DNA from 2 places in the Streptomyces sp. NPDC053513 genome. Region 1 is predicted to be linked to the other one. Evidence: riboswitches for the same ligand, from Rfam matches in the RefSeq annotation. Region 1 holds a riboswitch; the other holds the start of a gene.
The links. Region 1 has a riboswitch for S-adenosylmethionine ahead of ACIGW4_RS30505 (aminotransferase class V-fold PLP-dependent enzyme). Riboswitches for the same ligand answer to the same signal wherever they lie in the genome.
Positions count from the first base shown of each region.

Region 2: it holds a riboswitch for S-adenosylmethionine, as region 1 does, so the genes downstream of both, ACIGW4_RS15615 (IclR family transcriptional regulator) here and ACIGW4_RS30505 (aminotransferase class V-fold PLP-dependent enzyme) in region 1, are expected to answer to the same signal.

Region 1 covers NZ_JBITXP010000024.1:85,165-90,621, reverse strand. The annotation lists gene ACIGW4_RS30515 (cytochrome bc complex cytochrome b subunit) at 1-489, shown strand, start outside; gene trpD (anthranilate phosphoribosyltransferase) at 618-1,682, shown strand; SAM riboswitch class IV at 1,770-1,886, shown strand; gene ACIGW4_RS30505 (aminotransferase class V-fold PLP-dependent enzyme) at 2,098-3,489, shown strand; gene ACIGW4_RS30500 (Lrp/AsnC family transcriptional regulator) at 3,561-3,842, opposite strand; gene ACIGW4_RS30495 (rhomboid family intramembrane serine protease) at 3,839-4,573, opposite strand; gene ACIGW4_RS30490 (hypothetical protein) at 4,734-4,976, shown strand; gene ACIGW4_RS30485 (NYN domain-containing protein) at 5,010-5,457, shown strand, end outside.
Region 2 covers NZ_JBITXP010000008.1:9,131-14,587, forward strand. The annotation lists gene ACIGW4_RS15600 (type III polyketide synthase) at 1-1,060, shown strand, start outside; gene ACIGW4_RS15605 (isoprenylcysteine carboxyl methyltransferase family protein) at 1,074-1,610, shown strand; gene ACIGW4_RS15610 (NAD(P)/FAD-dependent oxidoreductase) at 1,607-2,638, shown strand; SAM riboswitch class I at 2,787-2,927, shown strand; gene ACIGW4_RS15615 (IclR family transcriptional regulator) at 3,117-3,839, shown strand; gene ACIGW4_RS15620 (VOC family protein) at 3,865-4,233, opposite strand; gene ACIGW4_RS15625 (DJ-1/PfpI family protein) at 4,403-5,128, opposite strand; gene ACIGW4_RS15630 (metal ABC transporter ATP-binding protein) at 5,270-5,457, shown strand, end outside.

The DNA.
Region 1 (5,457 bases):
GCCTTCGGCGTCGCCTGGATCACCGCGTACATGATCATGCTCGTGGGTGGTGGAAACGACCTCTGGGCGACCCACTTCCACCTGTCGCTGAACTCGATCACCTGGTTCGTCCGGATCTTCTTCTTCCTCGGCCCGGTCATCGCGTTCGTCGCCACCAAGCGGATCTGCCTCGGCCTCCAGCGCCGCGACAAGGACAAGGTGCTGCACGGCCGCGAGTCGGGCATCATCAAGCGCCTGCCGCACGGTGAGTTCGTCGAGGTCCACGAGCCGCTCAGCCAGGGCGAGCTGCACCGCCTCACGGCGCACGAGCAGTACGCGGCCGCGGAGCTTCCGCCGGCCGTCGACGAGAACGGCGTGGAGCGGAAGATCGGCCGCATGGAGAAGCTCCGGGTCAAGCTCAACAAGGGCTACTACGGCGAGGACAGCCAGATCGCCAAGCCCACGGTCGAGGAGTACAAGGAGATCCAGAGCGGCCACGGCCACCACTGATCGCCTGAACACCTGACCTGAAGGTCGCCACGGCAGGAGCCCCGTCCATTCGATGGACGGGGCTCTTTGCCGTCCCCGGGGGTCGATAGGGTGGGACCGTATCCGTCACGTGACCAACAGGAGCTGCCATGAGCGCTGCGACCCCCGCTGGAGGACCCACGTCGGCGGGCCGCTCCTGGCCCGTCCTGCTGAACGGTCTGCTCGACGGCAAGGACCTCTCCGCCGACGACACCGCCTGGGCGATGGACCTGATCATGAGCGGCGAGGCGACCGACGCGCAGATCGCCGGGTTCATGGTGGCGCTGCGGGCCAAGGGCGAGACCGTCCAGGAGATCACCGGCCTCGTCCGCACCATGTACGCGCACGCCAATACGATCGAGGTGCCCGGCCCCGCCGTCGACATCGTCGGCACCGGCGGCGACGGAGCCAAGACCGTCAACATCTCCACGATGGCCTCGATCGTCGTCGCCGGCACCGGCACGAAGGTCGTCAAGCACGGCAACCGCGCCGCCTCCTCCGCCTCCGGCTCCTCCGACGTCCTGGAGAAGCTCGGCATCAACCTGAACCTCACCCCGCAACGGGTCGCCGAGGTCGCCGAGGAAGCCGGCATCACCATCTGCTTCGCCGTGAAGTTCCACCCCTCGCTGCGGCACGTCGCCGCGGCCCGCGGCCAGCTGGGCATCCGGACCACCTTCAACGTCCTGGGTCCGCTGACCAACCCGGCCAAGGTGAAGGCCCAGGCCGTCGGGGTCGCCGACCCGCGCATGGCGCCGATCGTCGCCGGCGTCCTCGCCGAGCGCGGCAACTCCGCCCTGGTCTTCCGCGGCGACGACGGCCTGGACGAGCTGACCACCACCGCCACCTCCCGGGTCTGGGTGGTCCGGGACGGCGGCGTCACCGAGGAGCGCTTCGACCCGCGGGACGTCGGCATCGAGCTCGTCCCCCTGGAGGCCCTGCGCGGCGCCGACGCCTCGTACAACGCCGACGTGGCCCGCCGGCTGCTCGCGGGGGAGACCGGGCCGGTACGGGACGCGGTGCTGCTCAACGCGGCGGCGGCGCTCACCGCCCTGGAGCCCGGCACGGGCACCCTGGCGGAGCGGCTGGGCGCGGGCATCGCCAAGGCGGCCGAGTCGATCGACTCCGGCGCGGCCCTTCGGTCCCTGGAGCGGTGGATCGCCGCCAGCAACGCCTGAGCGCGTGTGAACGGCGCATTGCGGCCCCGTCCCGGATGCCGGGACGGGGTTGCGGCGTCGTGATCGTCTGGCATAAGTTCGGGAACAGGTCACGAGTGACAGCGTTTTGGCCCCGGCTTGCTGTCCGGCAACCCTCCTTCCGTGGCGGGGTGCCCCGGGTGATGACCAGGCCGTAGGCAGCGAGGTCTACGGCAAGCGCGGATCCCTCGAACACCAGGGGTCCTGGTCAGTCGAGGAGCTTTTTCCGTGAGCAAGCGAATGCGATAGGGCGAGTCCGCCCCTTCTTCACCCTCGGAACAGGGTCCCTTCCGCGTACCCCCGCGTCCTCCGAGGCCTCACCCGTACCCCCCGCCGCATCCGGCCGCGTACGGGATCCACCGAAGCCATTCCGCACCGCCCGCCGGGAGATACCGCCATGTCCGCATACCCGAACGCCGCCGCCGTCACCGCCGACTCCGAGTCCGCCGACCCCTGCTGCGCCGCCCCGCTGCCGGTCCTCGGCCGGGACGTGACCGTCCCGCTCGTCACCGGCGGCGAGGTGACCTACGCGGCACTCGACTACGCGGCCAGCGCGCCGGCCCTCCAGCGGGTCTGGGACGACGTCGCCGCGTACGCCCCCTACTACGGCAGCGTCCACCGCGGCGCCGGTTACCTCTCCCAGCTCTCCACCGACCTCTTCGAGAACAGCCGCGCCACCGTCGCCGAGTTCCTCGACTGCCGCCCCGGCGACCAGGTCGTCTTCACCCGCTCCACCACCGACTCCCTCAACCTGCTCGCCCAGGTCCTCCCGGCGGACTGCCAGGTCTTCGTCTTCGAGACCGAGCACCACGCCTCGCTGCTGCCGTGGCGGGACGCCCGCGTCACCTACCTCAACGCGCCGCGCACCCCCGCCGAGGCCGTCGGGACCCTGGAGCGCGCCCTCGCCGACCGCGACCCCCACGGCCCGGCCCTGGTCTGCGTCACCGGCGCCTCCAACGTCACCGGCGAGCTGTGGCCGGTGCGGGAACTGGCCGCCGCCGCGCATGCGCACGGCGCCCGGATCGTGCTCGACGCCGCCCAGCTCGCCCCCCACCACCCGGTCTCCGTACGGGAGTCGGACGTGGACTGGGTCGCCTTCTCCGGGCACAAGCTGTACGCGCCCTTCGGCTCCGGCGTCCTCGCCGGCCGTGCCGACTGGCTGCAGGATTCCGAGCCCTACCTCGCGGGCGGTGGAGCGTCCCGCAAGGTAGCCCGTCGGGCCGACGGTGGTGTGGACGTGGAGTGGCACACCACCTCGGCCCGACATGAAGCCGGTTCGCCGAACGTCATCGGCGTCTACTCGATCGCCTCCGCCTGCAAGGCGCTCACCGAGGCCGGCTTCGACTCCCTCGTCGCCCGCGAGCAGCACCTGATCGCGAAGGTCCGCGAGGGCCTGGCCGAGGTGCCCGAGGTGCGCGTGCTCTCGCTCTTCGGCGACGACGCGCCCCGCGTGGGCGTCATCTCCTTCGTCGTGGAGGGCTGGAACAGCTCCCACTTCGCCGCCGCGCTCTCCGCCGAGTACGGCATCGGCGTCCGCGACGGCCTCTTCTGCGCCCACCCGCTGGTCCGCACCCTGCTCGGCAGCGACCCGCAGGACCCGGGCGAGTGCGGCGCGCCCGAGGCGGCCCCGGGGGAGCGGTCCCTGAACGCCATCCGGGTGAGCTTCGGCGCCGGCACGCCGGACGAGCACGTGGAGCGGTTCGTCGGCGCGGTGAAGGAGCTCGTCCGGGACGGCGCGCAGTGGAAGTACCGCACCGAGGACGGCCGCTGCGTCCCCGACCGCGGCTGATCACTCACTCGTACGGGTGAAGGGGGCCTCCCGATCGGGAGGCCCCCTTCCGTCGTGCCGGGTGCGCGGTGTCAGGACTCCAGGCCGATGGCGAAGGCCGCCTCCAGGTCGTGCTGGGAGTACGTCCGGAAGGCGACGTGCGTGTCGGTGGCCTCGACGCCGGGGATCTTGCTGATGCGGCCGGGGATCACGTCCGCCAGGTCGTCGTGGCGCGGCACCCGGACCATGGCGATCAGGTCGTACGTACCGGTGACCGAGAAGACCTCGCTGACGCTGTCGAGCGCGGCGATCGACTCGGCGATCTCGGGGATGCGGTCCACGCTGGTCTTGATGAGCACGATCGCGGTGATCACGGCTGGCTTTCTCCCTCGGTCGCCGCGGCTTGGGCTTTCACTCTATCCCCACCGCGGAAGCGCCCCCAGGCGTAGAGGAAGCCGACCGAGAAGCCCACCACATGGGCCAGATAGGCGACGCCGGGCCCCGCGCCCGCCGCCCGCGCGGCCAGCCACTGCAGCGTGAACCAGAAGATCAGCACGATCCAGGCCGGGAAGCGCAGCGGCAGGAAGAACAGGAAGGGGAAGAGACTGGTGACGCGGGAGCGCGGGAAGAGGAAGAGGAAGGCGCCGAGCACCGCCGAGATCGCCCCGGAGGCCCCGACCAGGGTCTGCTCGCTGTCGGCGTGCGCCACCGCGTACCCGCACAGGGCGACGTAGCCGGTGCCCAGGTAGAAGAGGCAGAACCCGACCGGGCCCATGCGTTCCTCGGCCATCGCCCCGAAGACGTACAGGAAGAGCATGTTGCCCAGCAGGTGGAGCCAGCTGCCGTGGACGAAGAGCGCGGTCAGCGGGGTGAGCAGGGCGCGCGGGGCGCCGCCCGTCAGCTCGGCGGGGATCACGCCCCAGCGGCGGAAGTAGGCGCCCTGGGCGGCCAGGAGCGCGTCGCCCGTGCCGTACACCGGATGGAGTCCGGCGACCGGGCTGCTCACGAAGAGGAGGCAGCAGGCGGCGATCAGCCCGTACGTCACCACGGGGCCGCCGCGGAGGCCCCGCCAGGCATTGAGGGCCCCGCCTCGCCAGTCGATCATGGACAGATCATGGCGTACCGGGGCCGAAGTGGACAGAGTGCCTCGCCGTGCCCCGTCCTCCCCGTGAGGCCGTAGGGTTACGGGCACCACCGACCGCAGTTCGACGGCGCACCGCGGCTCCCGTACCTGGTACCACGCAACAGGAAGAAGGACGGCACCGATGACGACGGTTCCCCTGCCGACCGACGAGACCCGCTGGCGCTGCACGCTCTGCGGGAATCTGACCCGCTTCGACGTGACCCGATCCTCCAAGGTCGTGGAGTACGTCCATCTGGACCTGGCCGGAGAGCCGACGGTCGAGGAGCGGCAGGTGGTGAGTGAGACCATCGAGTCGGTCCGCTGCCGCTGGTGCAACGCGGTGGACCAGATCGAACTGGTGGACAGGCCGGGCGCCGAGTCCTGAGGGACGGCGCGGACGACATAGGGGTGACGGATCGTGGAGCAGCCCGCGCACGGTGGTGAGCCGGCCGGCGCGGCAGGTGACGCTGCCGAGACGCTCGACCACCCACTGCCGGAAGGCGTACGGCGGCGGGTCGTCGCGCTGGTCGCGGACGCCTTCGGCGGGCTCACCGTCGCGGAGCTGCCCGCACCCCTGAGGCAGTACGCACGCTTCACCGCGAGCCGGCGGGCCAAGTTCGCCGGCAACGCGATGGCCGCGGCGCTCGACACCGATCCGCTCTTCCGGCAGCGGATCGGCGAACGGTTCAAGCAGGGCCAGCCCGAGCTGGCCGGAGCCGTGGAGTCCGGCACCCCGCCCGCGGCGGCCGACCCCGTGGACGTGGCGGCGGCCGCCTATGTGCTGCGCCCGCCCGGCTGGGTCAAGCTCGTCGCCGCCGCCGGCGAGGAGGCCCAGCGGGCCGACGCCGAGCGGGCCGACGAGGCCG
Region 2 (5,457 bases), on a different contig from region 1:
CACGGCTTTCCCGCCGCACCGCTACATGCAGCACGAGATCACCGAAGACCTCGTCGCCGGCCTGCCGCCCGGATCCGACAGGGAGCTCGTGCGCCGGCTGCACGCGGCGGCCGGCGTGGAGAGCCGTCATCTCGCCCTGCCCCTCGACCGTTACCGCGATCTCGGTGCTTTCGGCGAGACCAACCGGCTCTTCGTCGAACTGGCCACCGCGCTGGGCGCCGAAGCCGTCACGCGGGCCCTCCACGAGGCCGGCGTACGCCCGGAGGACGTCGACCTGGTCGTCTCGACGACCGTGACCGGCATCGCGACGCCGTCCCTGGAGGCCCGCCTCGCGGCACGGATCGGTCTGCGGCCGGACGTCAGGCGCACGCCCCTGTTCGGGCTCGGGTGCTCCGCGGGCGCCGCCGGCCTGGCCCGCGTCCACGACTTCCTCGACGGCCGGCCGGGCGGCACCGCGCTCCTCCTCTCCACCGAGCTGTGCTCGCTCACCCTGCAGCGCGCCGACATGTCGACGGCGAACCTGGTGGCGGGCGGTCTGTTCGGGGACGGGGCCGCCGCGCTCGTGGCCGTCGGCGGTGGCCGCTCCTCCGCGTCCTCGCGTACGACGTCGCGGTCGGCCGGGTCCTCCGTGCCGAGCGTCGTGGCGGCCCGCAGCCGCCTGTACCCCGGGACCGAGCACCTGTTGGGGTGGGCCGTCGGCGACTGGGGCTTCCGCATGGTCCTCGGGCCGGAACTCCCCGGACTCGTCAGGCTGCACGTGACCGAGGAGGTGGAGTCCTTCCTCGCCGCGCACGACCTCAAGCCCGCGGACGTGGGGGCGTGGATCTGCCACCCCGGCGGCCCGAAGATCCTGGACGCGCTCGCCGAAGGGCTCGGCCTGCCGGCCCCGGCCCTCGCGGCGAGCCGTCGCTCCCTGGCCGCCCACGGCAACCTGTCCTCCGCGTCGGTGCTGCAGATCCTGAAGGACATCCAGGCCGACCGGCCGCCGCCCGGGACGATCGGCCTGATGCTCGCCTTCGGGCCCGGCTTCTCGTCCGAACTCGTCCTCCTGGCCTGGTGAGACCGCCGTGACCCTGCCGCTGTACACCCTGTTGGTCCTGCTGGTCGTCGCCGAGCGCTTCGTGGAACTCGCCGTGGCGCGACGCAACGGCGCCTGGAGCCGGGCCCGGGGTGCCCGCGAGTACGGCGCCGGGCACTACCCGGTCATGGTCGTCCTGCACGCGGCGCTCCTCCTCGGCTGCCTCGTCGAGCCCTGGGCCGCCGACCGACCCTTCCTGCCGCTGCTCGGCTGGCCCGCGCTGGCCCTCGCGCTGGCCGCCCAAGCCCTACGGTGGTGGTGCGTCGGCACGCTCGGGCCCCGCTGGCACACCCGGGTGCTGATCGTCCCCGGCCTCCCGCTCGTCACCGCCGGTCCCTACCGCCGCCTCCGGCACCCCAACTACGTCGCGGTCGTCGTCGAGGGCGCGGCCCTGCCCCTGGTGCACACCGCCTGGCTGACCGCCCTGGGCTTCTCGCTCCTGAACGCGGCCCTGCTCACCGTCCGCATCCGCTGCGAGAACACCGCCTTGGCGCCGTCGCACGTCCTCTCCTCCCCCGGGGCCGCGTCGTGATCGACCTCCTCGTCGTCGGCGGCGGCCCGGCGGGCCTGGCCACCGCGATCCACGGAGCGCGGCGGGGCTTCGACGTCGTGGTCGCCGAGCCGCGGCCGGCGCCGATCGACAAGGCCTGCGGGGAGGGGCTGATGCCCTCGGCGGTGCACGCCCTGAGGGCCCTCGACGTGGAGGTGCCCGGGCCGCTTCTTCGGGGCATCCGCTACGTCGACGCCGCCGGCGACCGGAGCGCCGAAGCCCGGTTCCGCACCGGGCCCGGTCTCGGCGTGCGCCGGACCGTGCTGCACGAGGCACTCGCAGCCCGGGCCGCCCGGCTCGGCGTTCCGGTCGTCCCCCACCGCGTCCGCCGGGTGACCCAGTCCGGGGCGCACGTGACCGCCGACGGGATCAACGCCCGGTATCTGGTGGCGGCCGACGGACTGCACTCACCCACCCGGCGCGCGCTCGGCCTGACCGTACGGCCGGCCGCCGGCCGGCGGCACGCGCCCCGGTACGGACTGCGGCGCCACTACGCCGTCGAGCCGTGGACCGACCTGGTCGAGGTGCACTGGTCCGCCGACTGCGAGGCGTACGTCACCCCGCTCGGGCCGCGGCAGGTCGGCGTCGCCCTCCTCACCTCGCGCCAACTGCCCTTCGACGACCAGCTGAGCCGTTTCCCCCGCCTGCTCGCCCGTCTGCGCACCGCCGACAGGACATCTGTCAGGGGTGCCGGGCCGCTCCGCCAGCAGGCCCGTTCCCGGGTGGCCGGCCGCGTGCTGTTCGTCGGCGACGCCGCCGGGTACGTCGACGCGCTGACCGGCGAGGGCCTCACCCTCGCGCTGACGGCGGCGGACGCCCTCGTACGCTGCCTTCGCGAGGGCAACCCGCAGGCGTACGAGCCCGCTTGGTGCCGCTTGTCCCGCAGCTACCGCCTCCTGACGAGGTCCCTGCTCTGGGTCCGGAACCAGCCACCGCTGGCTCCTCTGATCATGCCGACGGCCGCCCGGTTCCCGGGCCTGTTCCAGAGCGCCGTGAACCTGCTCGCCTGACCGTCACCGTCACCACCGCCGTCGCCGTCGTTGTCGCCGCCGCCTTCGCAGCGGCGGCGGGGGGGATCCCGCGAAGGGCACGCTCCGGCCGCCGCGTGGCCGGAATGCCGTTGGCGGGTCGGCCCGGGAGTCTTGTATGGTTCCTCGCGAATCATCCAGAGGGGTGGAGGGACCGGCCCTACGAAGCCCCGGCAACTCCCCGTCGACTCGGCGCTCCATGTTCGCGCCGCGCCGTCGGGATCAGTGCCAACTCCGGCCCGCGCCAACGTGGCGCGGGAAAAGATGAGGAGACACGGTGCTCTCTGTGCTGCCTTCCGCCCAGGCTCTGTCCACTCCGGGCTTCTCCCGTACCCGTCTCGTGGCCACCGCGGCGTATCGGCCGACCGCTTCGGCCCTTTCCCGCTGACCACCCCTGCCCTCCCCCGGGCGAGGTCTCCGCGCGTCAGGACGCGCGGACGAGACTGGAGTACCCCTTTTCGTGAACGTATCCGACATTTCCAGTGGCGTGGGTGTCCTCGACAAGGCCGCGGTGATCCTCGGCGCGCTGGCGTCGGGCCCGGCCACTCTGGCCGAGCTGGTCGCCGCCACCGGCCTGGCGCGGCCCACGGCCCACCGGCTCGCCACCGCGCTCGAACGCCACCGCATGGTCGGCAGGGACCTGCAGGGACGCTTCGTCCTCGGCCCCCGCCTCTCCGAACTCTCGGCTGTCGCGGGCGAGGACTGCCTGCTGGTCGCGGCCGGCCCGGTCCTCACCTCGCTCCGGGACGCCACCGGCGAGAGCACGCAGCTCTACCGCCGCCAGGGTGAGGTGCGCGTCTGCGTCGCCGCCGCCGAACGGGCCTCCGGCCTGCGCGACATCGTGCCCGTCGGCTCCGCGCTCCCCATGAAGGTGGGCTCCGCCGCCCAGGTCCTGCTCGCCTGGGAGGACCCCGAGCGCTACCACCACGGTCTGCAGGGGGCCCGTTTCACGGCCACGGCCCTCAGCGGCGTACGGCGCCGGGGCTGGGCCCAGTCGATCGGGGAGCGCGAACCCGGGATGGCCTCCGTCTCGGCGCCGGTGCGCGACCCGGCCCATCGTGTCGTGGCCGCCATCACGGTGACCGGCCCGATCCAGCGCCTCACCCGTCATCCCGGCGCCCGGCTCGCGAAGGCCGCCGTCGACGCGGCCGACCGCCTCACCGACGCGATGCGCCACGCCTGACCGTGACGAGCGGTGAGCTGCGGCGTCACCGGACCGGGATCGACTGGGTGAGGTTCACCGGGTTGCCGTCGGGGTCCTGGACGTGGGCGACGCGCTGCCCCCACGGCATGTCGTTGGCACCGCCGCGGACGGAGCCTCCCAGCGCCGCCACCCGGCCGAGCGTCTCGTCGACGTCGTCGACGTCGATGCTGAGCAGGATCCGCGGCGCCTCCCGGTTCCCCGGGGCCTCCTGGGCCACCAGGCCGAGGTCGGTGTCGCCGATGCGCAGGCCGAGGTAGAAGACCGGGCCTTCCTCCGGCACCCGGGAGGTCTCCTCGGCGCCGAACAGTTTCGTGTAGAAGCCGAGCAGGGCGTCCGGGTCGGCGGTGAGGATCACGGGCTGGATGGTGGACATGGCACTCCTGTCGAGAACGGTCGTGTCACGGGGTGGACCGGCCGGGGACGGAGAACTCATCGGTGGAATCGCCCCGCCCGACGGTCCCTCTGCCCGGCGGTCCCCCTCCCCGGTCGGCCTCACGACCGACCGGATCGCGGCCGGGCCTGCCTCAGCGGGCGGACCTGCCTCAGCGGGCAGGGCGTGCACTCCAGACGGTGCCCCGGGCCTCGTACTCCAGCATCTCCTCCAGGTTCGTCGCCGTGTCCGCGCCCAGTTCGCGGCGGACCAGCCAGAGCGCGAGGTCGAGGCCGGAGGTGATGCCGCCGGCGGTGACGAGGTCACCGTCGTCGACGACGCGGGCGTTCTTCACCAGGCCGCCCTGCCGTGCGAGGTCGGGTTTGGCCTTGTGGTGGGTGGTGCACGGGCGGCCCTCGGTGAGTCCGGCGGCCGAGAGGAGCATGACGCCGGTGCACAGGGCGCTGACCGTGAGCCCGGGCCGGACGGCGGCCGCGAGCGCGCGGGGCAGGGTGCCGCGATCGATCTCGGCCCAGACCCCGGGGCTGTCGCGGCGTGCGTAGCCGCCGCCCGGGACGACGAGCAGGTCCGCCTCCTCGGGGGCCCAGGGACGGATGCCCCGGACGGCCGTGCCGTAGGCGGCGGTCACGGCGCGGGCGCCGGTGGCGGAGACGTACCGGACCTCGATCGGGCGCGGGGTGAAGAACCCGGCGCCGGAGAGGACCTCGTACGGAGCGGCGAAGTCGAGCTCCTCGACGCCGTCGAACATCGCGACGTGGACGCGGAGGGGGCGGCTCGGGTCGGGGGTGGCCCCGGACGCGGGCGAGGCCGCCGTGGCAGCCAGCGCGCCCGTGGCGCCGAGGGCGGTGGTGGCGCGGAGTAATGCCCTGCGGTTCATGTGGTGCTCCTGTTCCTGGAGTGGCGGTATGAGAGGGGTCGGGCGGCGGCGGTCCACGGTTCCCGCCTGTTTCCGGGAACCCGGCACCCCTTCCGTCCGACTCCTCCACCGCACGAGCACGGTGGCGCTGAAGGGCACGGGATGGGCGGACTGGACATACAGATGCGGGGGGTCGCGTGCCGGCACGGCCGTACCGAGGCGGTCGCCGAGGTCGATCTGGAGATCGCCGCCGGTGAGCGGGTGGCGCTGACGGGGACGAACGGATCCGGGAAGACGACGCTGCTGCGTGCGGTCCTCGGGCTGCACCGGCAGGTCAGCGGCACCATCGA